DNA from 3 places in the Leptothrix sp. (in: b-proteobacteria) genome. Region 3 is predicted to be linked to each of the others. Evidence: predicted binding sites of a transcription regulator. Region 3 holds the regulator's gene; each other region holds the start of a gene.

Region 1 (4,207 bases), on a different contig from region 3:
AGCGCCCAGGCGGACCCGGCCAGGCCCAGCACGGCCACCGCGCTGTAGAGCCGCGCCGTCAGACCGGGACTCATCACCACCAGCGGCTTGGCGGCAAGACGGGACGGCGGATCCGCCTCATGCCGCACCGCCAACCCGACCAGGCTGCCCGCCAGCAGCGCCGTGGGCAGCAGGAAATAGAGGTACCAAAGCGGATATTCCAGCAGGCTGTGCACCGCCACCAGCGCCAGCATGAAGCCGGCGGCCCGAGCCTGACGGGCGCGTGCATCATCCGGATGATTGAAGGCCCCGCGCGCCAGCCACAGGCTCAGGCCCAGCGCGGACAGCACACCCAGCGCCAGCGGCACGCCCGACTCCACCGCCAGTTGCAGCACCAGGTTGTGCGAGTGGTCGAAGAACGCCACCGGCCGGTCCGGAAACACCGACATCGACCAGTTGAAGTTGAACGCCCCCGGCCCGACGCCGAACCACGGGTTCGCGCTGATCATCGCCAGCGTGTTGCCCCAGATGCGCCCGCGCGAGCTGCTGGCGTCGCCATGCAGCGTCTTGCGCAACTGGTCGTCGCCATAAAACATGATGCCGGTGTGGTTGGCCCATTGCTCCAGCCCCCACCAGCCCAGCACATAGACCGGCAGGCTGGCCAGCATCAGCAGCCGCACGCGGCCAGGCAGGCGGCGGTCGACGGCACCCCACAGCGCCAGCATCAGCACGCCCACCGTACCGGTGCGCGAGGCCGTCGCCACCACCGTCAGCACCAGCGCCGCCAGCACGGCCGCCAGCACGCCCCAGTGCCAGCGGCGATGCACCGCCAGCCAGACGGCAGCGGCACACGACCACATCAACAGGGTCGAGAGTTGGTTGGGCTGGCGCATGTTGCCGATGGCGCGGCCCGGCGCCGTCGGGAAAGCGACTCGCACGCCGTCGGCCCAACTGGGCAAGAACACCTGCACCACCGACACGCCCACGCTCAGCACGCCCGCCAGCAACAGCGCCACCATCAGCGGCCGCCAGAAACTGGCGACATCGCCGCGCTGCGCCGCGCCACCCGCCGCCGTGGCCAGCGTCGCGGCCAACAACATCGACATCACCGGCACCCAGCGTTGACCCATGGGCGCAAAGCTCACGCCCTGCAACAGCGCCATCACCAGCAACACGGCCACCAGCAGCCGCAGCGCCGCCGGCTCGATCACACGGCCCGCGCCTGTCACGGCCGCATTCGGCATGCGCCGGGCCGGGCTGCCAACCCAAGCCCACAACCAGAAGCAACAGCCGGAAAAGGCCACGATCTGGTTCAGGAACGTCGAGGTGGGCGACACGCTGGGCGCCAGCAACAGCGGTACCGTGACGGCCAGCAAGGCAGGAAGGATCAATCCGACGGACAAGGGGTTCATGGCACGGGCTTCAAGGGCGGACGCCATCATAGTGGCTGGCCTCGGACCGACGGCATCGGTCGGCAAGTGACCAAAACCGTCACCTTGTTCATCGCTTCATGCACGCTTCGACAGGAAAAGATGCCTCAAGTGATCATTTCACTCCCGTGGTTGAGTGATATCAAGCGGCCGGGCTGGCATGCAAGCTGCTGAGATAGGTTCACCAGTCTTTCCAGCTTGACCCAAGGAGTTCGTCATGAAGCGTGTACAGCAAGGTTTTACCCTGATCGAATTAATGATCGTCGTAGCGATCATCGGCATCCTGGCCGCCGTGGCGTTGCCGGCGTATCAGGATTACACGGTGCGGGCGAAAACCTCCGAGGTCATCTTGGCCGCATCGGCTTGCCGCACAACGATCACGGAAGCGGTGCAAACCGCGACGACTCTGCCAGGCGCCAACGCATGGGGTTGCGAAGCGACAGCATCTACATCGAAGTACGTAGCCAAAATTGAAACGACGGCCGCCGGCCTCATCCAGGTGACCAGTCAAAACATCAACAACAAAGCCGATGGAACCGCAGGCGGCGTACTCACACTGAAGCCTTTGGACGCCAGCGATGCGGCAGTTGCCGCTGGTGGTGTAGTGGCGAAGTGGATCTGCGGATCATCTACAGACGGCACAACCATTGCCGCAAAGTATCTTCCCGGCTCTTGCCGCGGTTAAAACCTGGGCCTCCTGACGGCTCCTCTTCAAATCTTCCCTCACCGAGCTTCACCATGAAATCCATCCAACGTGGCTTTACCCTGATCGAATTGATGATCGTCGTAGCGATCATTGGTATCTTGGCCGCCGTAGCTCTGCCTGCCTATCAGGACTACACCAAGCGTGCCAAGCTCAGCGAACTGATCTTGGCGGCCTCGGCTTGCCGCACCACGGTAACGGAGGTCTACCAATCCGCAACGACGGCACCCGCTGCCGGCGGCTGGGGCTGCGAGTCCACCGCGTCGACGTCGAAGTACGTCGCGTCGATCGCCACCGACGCCGCCGGCGGTATCACGGTCACCGCCCAGAACACGGGCGACACCACGATCGACGCCAAGACGCTGTCGCTCGTCCCGACCAACGCTGCAGGCACGGGCCTGCCGACCTTCGGCAGTTCAGTTGCTCAATGGAAGTGCGGCAATACCGCTGCCATCGGCACGAGCACCGCTGTAACCACCATCCCCGCGAAGTACCTCCCCGGCTCCTGCCGCGGTTGATCAGGCCTAGTTCCCGCACAAGCAGAAGGCGCCTCAGGCGCCTTCTTTCATTTCATCCACGCTATTTCAGCGGCGACCAGGGCGGAAACTGCGCCACCCCCAGCAAGCGCCCTTGCTCGTAGCGGGCCGCGCAGCGATACGGGTGACGGGCACTGCTGTTGTCGTACACGGTGGCCGTATCGGCCAAGGTGATGGCCTGCGCGACGAGCGCCCACAGACGCGCGTACCGCTCACGCACCTTGTCGGACGGCACCGAGTGCCCGCCCTGCTGATGCCGGAGTTGAACCCGGGCCAGAGACAGGGCCAGCGGCACGAGCATCACATGCAGCGTCACAAGGTAAGACGCCGCCTGCGCCTGAGCCACCAACGCAAGCTTGGAGGGGTGCGAGAACACAGTCGCGGCCACGAACGAGATGCCTTGCGCGATGGCTACATCACGCGCCTGCTGCGCCAGCGCAGCGGCATCATGGCCGTGCGACTCTTCATCACCGGGCCAACGCTGGCGGGCCAGCACATCAGCGTTGATGAACGGCAGGTGCGTGGTGGGCGAGAGGACTCGCTCGAAAAACGTCGTTTTTCCCGATCCATTCGGGCCGACCAGCAGGTGGAGTACCGGCATCGGGGAGGCTCAGCGGTCACCCGAGTTCACGATCCGCAACTGGCCGTGCTCATCCAGTTCAGCGTAGTGATGGCCTTCTGCCGCAAAAGTGGCTGAAAAGTCCAGTTCACCCAACGCCGCATCAAGATGCTCCTGCCACTCTGCGCGGACCACCGCCTGCGCTGCGGCGGGCAACTGGTCATAGCTGGCTGCGCCCGCAAGCACCGCTTTGACCTGAACAACGGAAACGGCCGGACTGCGCTCCAGTTCCCGGCCCAGCCGCGCCCAGTGGCTGACTTGCTCGGCGACGCTGCGACTCATCAGCCGGGCGACCTCGCGGGCGGAGGCATCGAGTTCTCGATCAAGACGAATCGGGGCAGCGGCAGCAGGCATGACGAACTCCAAAAGCGTGTAGCACGATGCTACAGCAATTGATCCAGCCACAAAAAAGGGCCGCATCGCTGCGGCCCCTCTTGACTGACAGACGCCGAGCCCGAAGGCTCAGCTCATGGGCATTACATGCCCATGCCGCCCATGCCGCCCATGTCACCCATGCCGCCAGGCATGCCGCCCGGTGCATCGTCCTTGGGGGCCTCAGCAACCATGCACTCGGTCGTCAGCATCAAGCTGGAGACCGAAGCGGCGTTCTGCAGTGCAGTGCGCGTCACCTTGGTCGGGTCCAGGATGCCCATTTCGATCATGTCGCCGTAGGTGTCGTTGGCGGCGTTGAAGCCGTAGTTGCCCGAACCGGCCAGGATCGCGTTCACGACCACGCTCGGCTCGCCACCGGCGTTGGCGACGATCTCGCGCAGCGGCGCTTCGATGGCCTTGAGCACCAGCTTGATGCCGGCGTCCTGGTCAGCGTTGTCGCCCTTGATGGTGCCAGCCGCTTGGCGGGCACGCAGCAGAGCCACGCCGCCGCCAGCGACGATGCCTTCTTCAACGGCAGCACGGGTCGCGTGCAGCGCGTCTTCCACGC
Region 2 (4,207 bases), on a different contig from region 3:
TGCAGCACGCCCGATGTCAGAACGCCGTACATCAGGAAGAGTCGTCGCCTGGGCGTGTTCACCAGGCGCAGCACCACCATGAAAGCGCCGACATAAGTGGCGCTGCGCAATACGTACTGCCGCGTGCTGAACGCATCCGCCGTGTAGCCGTAGCCCAGCAGCGGCAGGGCGCACCACAGGCCAAATGAGGCCAGCAACGCTGCCATCAACCAGGCGCCGCGTGTGCTGCCGGGTGGATTGGCATCCACCAAATCCACGATGTCGTGCCGGCCGCGCCGGCTGTCGGCCCGTTGCTCCAGCAGGCTGTTCCGGTATTGGCGGCAGGTGATCCATGCCTGCACTGCCAGCGTGGCAGCCAACAGCAGCCACACCCATGCGGCCAGGATGGCCACACCCCAGTCCCGGTTGCTGGCCAGCGGAATCGGTGCCCAGATCAGCGCGAGCACAAAAAAGCCCAGCAGGCCGAGTTCAGCCTGCCGGGCGTAGTTCCAGCGCATCACGTACGTGTTGACCAGAACCTGCTCCTGCTTAGCAAGGGCTGATGGTGTTGGGCGTGCACTTGGGTGCCACCACAACGGCCGGCGGCGGCGTCGTGCCGGTGGTGTTCTTCACCACGCCTGCAGGCAGAGGTGCCGGCGGCGCTGCGCCACGACGGGCCGATGCTGCAACTGCTGCAGTCATCGGCAGGATCACTGCCAATGCCAATGCGGCAGTGCGGATTGCTTTGAATTTCGTCATTCAATTACTCCAGTTGAAAAATACGTTGTCCCGATGAACAACGCAGATTTGAAAAAACATCAAACACTACGAATTGTGTTGGTGTTCTCCGGGCAACTCAACCCCCGAGGTTGAGTGGTTAGCACACGCCAGCAGACACACCTCCAACCGGTTCAGCACCGCAGTCAATGACAGGTGCTGTTCCGCCAAGCGGCGCGCCGCCGTCCCTAACTCTTGACGCAGCGCTGCGTTGTCGGCCAGTTCCCGCAGGGCCTCCGCAAACGCACTGGCGTCGCCGGGCGTCACCACGCGGCCGCAGCCACTGACCAGCCGTTCAAGTTCCGTGCCTTCGTGTGTGGTGGTCACGATCGGCCGACCACTGGCCAGCATGCCCGACAGCTTCGACGGCATCACCAGATCCGCTGCGCCCGGGTGCTGCGGCAGCAGATGAATGTCCGCCATGCCCAGCAAATCGTTCATGCGCTCCGCCGGTTGCAGCGGCAGCATGCGCACGTTGTTCAGGCCTTCGCATTGCGCTTCCAGCTCAGGCTTGACCATGCCGTTGCCACACAACACCATCATCACCTTGGGATGCGTCTGGGCCAGTTGCCGTGCCACCAGCGGCAGCAGCTCCAGCCCCTGCTTGCCACCCATCGTGCCCGAGAACAGCGCCACCACCGTGTCGTCACTCAGGCCCAGTTCGTCGCGATAGGTGCTGCGCTGCGTCAGCGGCGAAATCGCCTGCGTGTCGACCCAGTTGGGCAGAAAAACCAGCTTCTCTTCGGCCACGCCCTTGTCGCGGGCACGGTCCAGCATGCGGTGCGAAATGGTCGACACCCGATCAAAGCTGCGCAGCAAAAAGCGCTCAAGGCCCGTGATCACACGCCGCCGCAGTCCACCGCTATTGAGCAGGCCCAGCTGATACGCTGCATCCACCTCAAAGTCCTGCACGTGCAGCCAAGCCCGTGCGCCGCAAAGCCGCGCCGTCATGCCGGCCCACGGAGCGCACACCACGGCAGGCGCCACCGCCATCACCACGTCGGGGCGCCAGAAAGCCTGCAGCAGCAGTGGCGGCAGTGCCAGGATCGAAAAGCTCAGCAGATGCGCCACCCGCTTCAGTCCCGTCGGCTTGGCCGGCACCCACAGTGGCGCGCGCCACACATCCACGCCACGCCATGTGGTGCGGCTGTAGCGGTTGCTCCAGCCGTCATTGATCTTCCAGCCCGGGTAGTAGGGCGGTGCCGTCACGACCCGCACCTCATGGCCCATGGCCGCCAGGCGCTCACACATCTCGCCGGTGTACTTGCCAATTCCTGTGGGTTCAGGGTGGAAGTTGATGCCATGCACCAATATTTTCATGAACCTCCCTTGATGTTGTGCATTTGAATGGCCGCGATTAGAGCCGCAATCCGCCTGTCTTCCGCCGAACGCATGGGCCGCAGCACCCATTCGAGGGGTGCGGGCGTGTACGAATTCCCACGGGCCAGTCGATGGCTTTTTTTCTGGATCGGGCACTTTGTAACCAATGCTTAATTTCAGTCTAAGGGTTGTTGCCGGGTGTCGTGAATCGAAATCGTGCATTAGTTCTCGAAAAACCGGACTCGGCCCCTGCTGCGTTGCGCGCTTCACACGCCACAGCCAACGCGTTTGAGGTCAGGCCCCCTTATTCGCGGGGGGTATATCGGCTTCGGTTTCATCTGACCTGTGACTTTCAACTTGCTTTGCAGGCCAGTTCATTTCCTCGCTGATTGCGCTGATTTTGATCCTGCAAATAAGTGGCAAAAATACCTCGTATTTGCGCTTTTTCGTGCTTCGCACCCTAAAGGTGGTCTGGACACCGGCCGAGCGTTTCGTTCTACTCCGCTCCGAATTAACCGATCGTTAAAGGACCCCGCGTGCCGCACGCTGCCATCCCGAGCAAGACTTCCAAGATCTACATCACCGGCCACCGCGGCATGGTGGGCTCGGCCCTCGTGCGCCGCCTGCAGGCGCTGGGCTATGACAACCTCATCACCCGCACCCACGCCGAGCTGGACCTGATCGACCAGCGCGCCGTGCACGCCTTCTTGAGCGCAGAGAAGCCCGACTACATCTTCATCGCCGCCGCCAAGGTCGGCGGCATCCAGGCCAACAACCTCTACCGCGCCGACTTCCTCTATCAGAACCTGCTCATCGAGAGCAACCTGATCCACGGCGCCCACCTGGCCGGCGTACAACGCCTGATGTTCCTGGGTTCGAGCTGCATCTACCCGCGCGACTGTCCCCAGCCCATCAAGGAAGACTACCTGCTGACCGGCCCGCTCGAGCCCACCAACGAGCCTTACGCGATCGCCAAGATTGCCGGCATCAAGCTGGCCGAGAGCTACAACCGCCAGTACGGCCGGCAGTACATCAGTGCGATGCCGACCAACCTCTACGGCCCCAACGACAACTACGACCTCGCCAACAGCCACGTGCTGCCCGCGCTGCTGCGCAAGGCCCATGAAGCCAAGCTGCGCGGCGACGCCGAGTACACCGTCTGGGGCACCGGCACTCCCAAGCGCGAATTCCTCTACGTCGACGACCTGGCCGACGCCTGCGTCCACCTGATGGAGTCCGGCTACGACGGCCCGCTGGTCAACATCGGCACCGGCGAAGACGTCACCATCCGCGAACTGGCCGAGACCGTGATGGATATCGTCGGCTTTGAGGGCCGCATCGTGTTTGATGCCACCAAGCCCGACGGCACGCCGCGCAAGCTGCTCGACGTCAGCCGCCTCAAGGGCCTGGGCTGGACGGCCAAGACCAGCCTGCGTGATGGCATCAAGCGCGCCTACGAGGCTGCGCCGTTCCACACCCAGCATTCCGCTTGACCCCTACAAAACCCATTCAGGAAGATAAAACCATGACCGCCCAAAAAGTAGCCCTCATCACCGGCGTCACCGGCCAGGACGGGGCCTACCTCGCAGAATTCCTGCTCAAGAAGGGCTACCAGGTCCACGGCATCAAGCGCCGCAGCAGCCTGTTCAACACCGACCGCATCGACCACCTGTACCAGGACCCGCACGTCGAGCAGCGCAACTTCACGCTCCACTACGGTGACTTGACCGACTCCACCAGCCTGGTGCGCATCGTCCAGCTGGTCAAGCCCGACGAGATCTACAACCTGGCCGCGCAGAGCCACGTTGCCGTCAGCTTCGAAGAGCCCGAATACACCGCCAACTGCGACGGCATCGGCGCGCTGCGCCTGCTCGAAGCCATCCGCATCTGCGGCTTGGAGAAGAAGACCCGCTTCTATCAAGCCAGTACCTCCGAGCTCTACGGCCTGGTGCAGGAAATCCCCCAGAAGGAAACTACCCCCTTCTACCCGCGCAGCCCGTATGCGGTGGCCAAGATGTACGCCTACTGGATCACGGTGAACTACCGCGAGGCCTACGGCATCTACGCCTGCAACGGCATCCTCTTCAACCACGAGAGCCCGATCCGCGGCGAGACCTTCGTCACCCGCAAG
Region 3 (4,207 bases):
CCAGCAGGCGCGCGTGCGGCTGCTGCGCGCAGGCGTGCTGGCCGACGAGATCAGCGGCCAGACCATCACCTACGACCAGGCGCGTGACGCCTTCGACGTGCAGGGCGGCGCCGCAGGCGCCAGCGGCACGGGCCGCGTGCGCGGCGTGGTGACGCCACGCCCGGCGGCCAGCGCATCTGCACCGGGGGGCGCCCGTTGAGCGGCGTGCCCGCCACGCCGGCAAGCCTGACCGAGAGCCGCCTGGAGGCCACCGGCCTGCAAAAGAGCTATGGCGCGCGCAAGGTCGTGAAAGACGTGCACCTGGCGGTGCGCAGCGGCGAGGTGGTCGGCCTGCTCGGCCCCAACGGCGCCGGCAAGACCACCAGCTTCTACATGCTGGTCGGGCTGGTGCGGGCCGATGCCGGCCAGATCCGCATCGACGGCGCGCCGGTGCAGCGCCTGCCGATCCATGAGCGCGCCCGGCTCGGCCTGTCCTACCTGCCGCAGGAGGCGTCGATCTTCCGGCGCCTGACGGTCGAGGAAAACATCCGCGCCGTGCTGGAGTTGCAGCGCGACGCCCAGGGCAAGCCCTACAGCGACACCCGCATCGAGCAGCTGCTCGACGGCCTGCTGGCCGACCTGTCGATCGAGCGGCTGCGCGACAGCCCGGCGCCGGCGCTCTCGGGCGGCGAGCGCCGCCGCGTCGAGATCGCCCGCGCGCTTGCCACCCAGCCGCGCTTCATCCTGCTCGACGAGCCGTTTGCGGGGGTCGACCCGATTGCGGTGATCGAGATCCAGCGCATCATCGGTTTCCTCAAGAACCGGGGCATCGGCGTGCTGATCACCGACCACAACGTGCGCGAGACGCTGGGCATCTGCGATCGCGCCTACATCATCAGCGAAGGCCGGGTGCTGGCCGAAGGCCGCCCGGCCGACATCGTCGAGAACCCTGACGTGCGCAAGGTTTACCTCGGCGAGCATTTCCGCATGTAACGCCACCAAGAGCTGATTCCCGTGAAACCGTCCCTGCAGGTCCGCCTCTCGCAGCATCTGGCGCTCACGCCCCAGCTGCAGCAATCCATCCGCCTGCTGCAACTCTCGACCCTGGAGTTGCACCAGGAAGTCGAGCAGATGCTCGAACAGAACCCCTTCCTGGAAGCCGAGGACGACAGTTCCGGCTCCGGTGCCACGCCCGATCCTGAAACGGCGCCGCCGGCCGAGCGCACCAGCGCCGCCGACGAATCCTGGGAGCGTGACCGCAGCGCGCCCGACACCTCCGGCGAGTCGGCCATCGAGTCCTCGGCCGGCAGCGGCGAGGGCGAACCGGGCGCCGAGCAGCTCGACTTCAGCTCCACGCCCACCGCCGACGACTGGGACAGCAACGGCGACCGCGACGACTACCACGGCAGTTCCGAGCTGCCCGGCTCCCGCAACGCCGCGCCGGACGACGACGACAGCGACTGGAGCGAGCGCTCCACCTTCACGCCCAGCCTGCCCGACCACCTGCGCGACCAGCTGCTGGGCATGCGCCTGGCGGCCGAGGACATCCTGCTGGTCGAGTCGCTGATCGACTCGCTCAACGAAGACGGCTACCTGGCCGACGGTCTGGACGAGATCGCCGAGCGCCTGGCCACCGGCCTGGAAGCGGTCGAGGTGGCTGAGCTGGGCGTGGCCGCCATCCCGCCCGACCCGGCGGTGGCTGCCCAAGTGGCCGCCGAGCTGCGCGAAGACCTGATGGACCGCCTGCGCGTCGCGCTTGGCTGGCTGCAAAGCCTGGAGCCGACCGGCGTGGGCGCCCGCGACCTGGCCGAATGCCTGGTGCTGCAGCTGCGCGAACTGCCCGCGAGCCCGGCGCAGTCGCTGGCGCAGACCATCTGCCAGAGCCATCTGGCGCTGCTGGCGCGGCGCGACGTCAAGAAACTGACGGCAGCCACCGGTGCCGATGAGGACCTGATCCGCGACGCGCAGAGCCTGATCGTCAAGCTCGAACCCAAGCCCGGTCGCCGATTTGCGCGCGCCGAGGCCAACATCGTCGTGCCCGACGTGATCGTGCAAAAGAGCGGCCGCGGCTGGAAGGTGGTGCTCAACCCCGACGTGATGCCCAAGCTGCGCATCAACGACATGTACGCCCAGGTGCTGCGCCAGCACCGCAGCGGCACGCGCGGCACGGCCGATGCCAGCGGCGCGACGCTGTCGGCCCGCCTCCAGGAGGCGCGCTGGTTCGTCAAGAACATCCTGCAGCGCTTCGACACCATCCAGCGCGTCTCGCAGGCCATCGTCGAGCGCCAGAAGGGCTTCTTCACCCACGGCGAGATCGCGATGAAGCCGCTGGTGCTGCGCGAGATCGCCGATGAACTCGGCTTGCACGAGTCGACCATCTCGCGCGTGACCACCGCCAAGTACATGAACACGCCGTTCGGTACCTTCGAGCTGAAGTACTTCTTCGGCAGCTCGCTCAACACCGAGGCCGGCGGCAACGCCAGCAGCACGGCGGTGCGGGCGCTGATCAAGCAGTTCGTTGCGGCCGAGGACGGCAAGAAGCCGCTGTCGGACAGCCAGCTGAGCGCGATGCTCGAAGAGCAGGGCATCCAGGTCGCGCGCCGCACCGTGGCCAAGTACCGCGAGGCGCTCAAGATCGCCCCGGCCAATCTGCGCAAGGAAATCTGAGGCGACGCCCGCGCGTGAACCGGTTCCGGGCAGCGTGTCCCGGTCTGGGTCGGCGGGGGCCCGACCTTGGTGCACAGGGCCCGCCCGCGTGCGGAACCTTGAGCGCCAGGACGAGAGTGGGCGCTGACTTTACGGTGAGAAAAGGCACCTCTTGTTGTCGAACTGCCTCGGCAGTGTGACTTAGCGCACCCCGGAAACACTTGGGTTCAATTTTGCGCGTTTGCCTGGGTGGCGCGGCACGGCCTCTGCATAGAGCATGGCGTGAGATGAGGAGACCCGGCCATGACCACCCCTGCCCCGACGATCGAAAACACCCCGAACAGCACCGTCCCCAGCGTCGCCACCCGATCCCAGATTGCCACGCGCATCCATCAGCTGCTGCTGACCGAGTTGGGCGAAGACGTCGATATTTCCCTGCTGCTGGGCCCGCCCGACTACGCCCGCGCCGTGGTCAGCCTGTGCCGCTCCTGCGGCAGCGATGAACTGGCGCGTTTGGCTGAGCAGTTCCAGCGCCTGAGCGCCGAAGACACCCAGCGCCAGCGCTCCCAGCAGGTCACGCGCTACGGCGCATCCGCGGCAGCGGTCAAGGCTGACACGCGCCTGGGCTGAGCCAGCGCTCCATCTGCTGCTGCCGGTCATTGCCCCAGAACGGCTCCCCATCGATGATGAAGAACGGGGCGCCGAACACGCCGGCAGCAATCGCCGCGTCGTTCTCCTGGCGCAGCTTGTCCTTCCAGACCGGGTCGGCACAGACCGCAGCCGCCTGCCCGGCGTTCACGCCGAACTCTGCCGCCAGTGTCGCGAGCGCATCCGGCCGGCTCAGGTCGATGTTGCGGGTGAAGTAGGCCCGCAACCCGGCGTGCGCCCAGGCTGCCGCGCGTTGCGGGTCTTGCGCGTCCAGCCACCAGAACAGCCGGGCGGCGTTCTGGGTCGAAATCGGAAACGGCGAGGGCATCACCATCGGCACATCGGCCATGCGTGCCGAGCGGGCGAAGTCGTGCAGCGAGTATTCGCGCTTGAGCGGGTGCGATACCGGGCTTTTCAGTTCGGCGGCCTGAAAAGTTGCCCCCAGCAGGATCGCGTGCCAGCGCACCGTGCGGCCGTGCCGCAGGGCCAGGTCGGTGATCCATTCCGAGGCGATGTAGGAATAGGGCGACGAGAAGTCGAAATAGAACTCGATGGCGGCGGGCGTTGGGCTGTGTGCATTCATGCTGATACCTTAGGCGCGCGCGGAGCGGGTGTCCATCAGGCGCAGCCCTGCGTCAGCGTGTGCTGGAGTGGCGGCTCAGGCCGGGTGGATGCTGTCGAAGCTGGAGTCGGGCTGGTCGATCTGGTGCTCCAGCCCGTAGCGGATCAGCGCGGCCATATTGGGCAGCTGCAGCTTGTCCTGGATGCGGCTCTTGTGGGTGCTGACGGTCTTCACCGACAGGTGCAGCACTTCGGCGATGTCGGTGATGCGCTGGCCGGCGACGATGCGTTGCAGCACATCCAGCTCGCGGTCGGTGAGCGCATCATGGCGCGGTGCCCGCGCTACGCCGTTGAGCTGCTGCACCACGCGCTC

The links. The regulator sigma-54, encoded in region 3, starts transcription at its own class of promoters, with help from an activator protein. The targets are predictions, from matches to a motif close to TGGCANGNAANCTGCTTT.
Positions count from the first base shown of each region.
Region 1: the regulator sigma-54 is predicted to act here: its motif matches at 1,566-1,583, upstream of AC5IG3_RS01395 (pilin).
Region 2: the regulator sigma-54 is predicted to act here: its motif matches at 2,423-2,440, upstream of AC5IG3_RS04560 (GDP-L-fucose synthase family protein).

Region 1 is NZ_CBDFPH010000001.1:346,614-350,820, reverse strand. It holds gene AC5IG3_RS01400 (PglL family O-oligosaccharyltransferase) at 1-1,391, opposite strand, end outside; gene AC5IG3_RS01395 (pilin) at 1,627-2,094, shown strand; gene AC5IG3_RS01390 (pilin) at 2,148-2,630, shown strand; gene AC5IG3_RS01385 (ATPase) at 2,692-3,249, opposite strand; gene AC5IG3_RS01380 (TA system antitoxin ParD family protein) at 3,259-3,621, opposite strand; gene groL (chaperonin GroEL) at 3,744-4,207, opposite strand, start outside.
Region 2 is NZ_CBDFPH010000002.1:86,184-90,390, reverse strand. It holds gene AC5IG3_RS04575 (O-antigen ligase family protein) at 1-497, opposite strand, end outside; gene AC5IG3_RS04570 (hypothetical protein) at 542-775, shown strand; gene AC5IG3_RS04565 (glycosyltransferase WbuB) at 805-2,166, opposite strand; gene AC5IG3_RS04560 (GDP-L-fucose synthase family protein) at 2,613-3,569, shown strand; gene gmd (GDP-mannose 4,6-dehydratase) at 3,602-4,207, shown strand, end outside.
Region 3 is NZ_CBDFPH010000008.1:211,311-215,517, forward strand. It holds gene lptA (lipopolysaccharide transport periplasmic protein LptA) at 1-199, shown strand, start outside; gene lptB (LPS export ABC transporter ATP-binding protein) at 196-972, shown strand; gene rpoN (RNA polymerase factor sigma-54) at 994-2,646, shown strand; gene AC5IG3_RS10155 (hypothetical protein) at 2,929-3,255, shown strand; gene AC5IG3_RS10160 (2-hydroxychromene-2-carboxylate isomerase) at 3,230-3,856, opposite strand; gene AC5IG3_RS10165 (response regulator) at 3,932-4,207, opposite strand, start outside.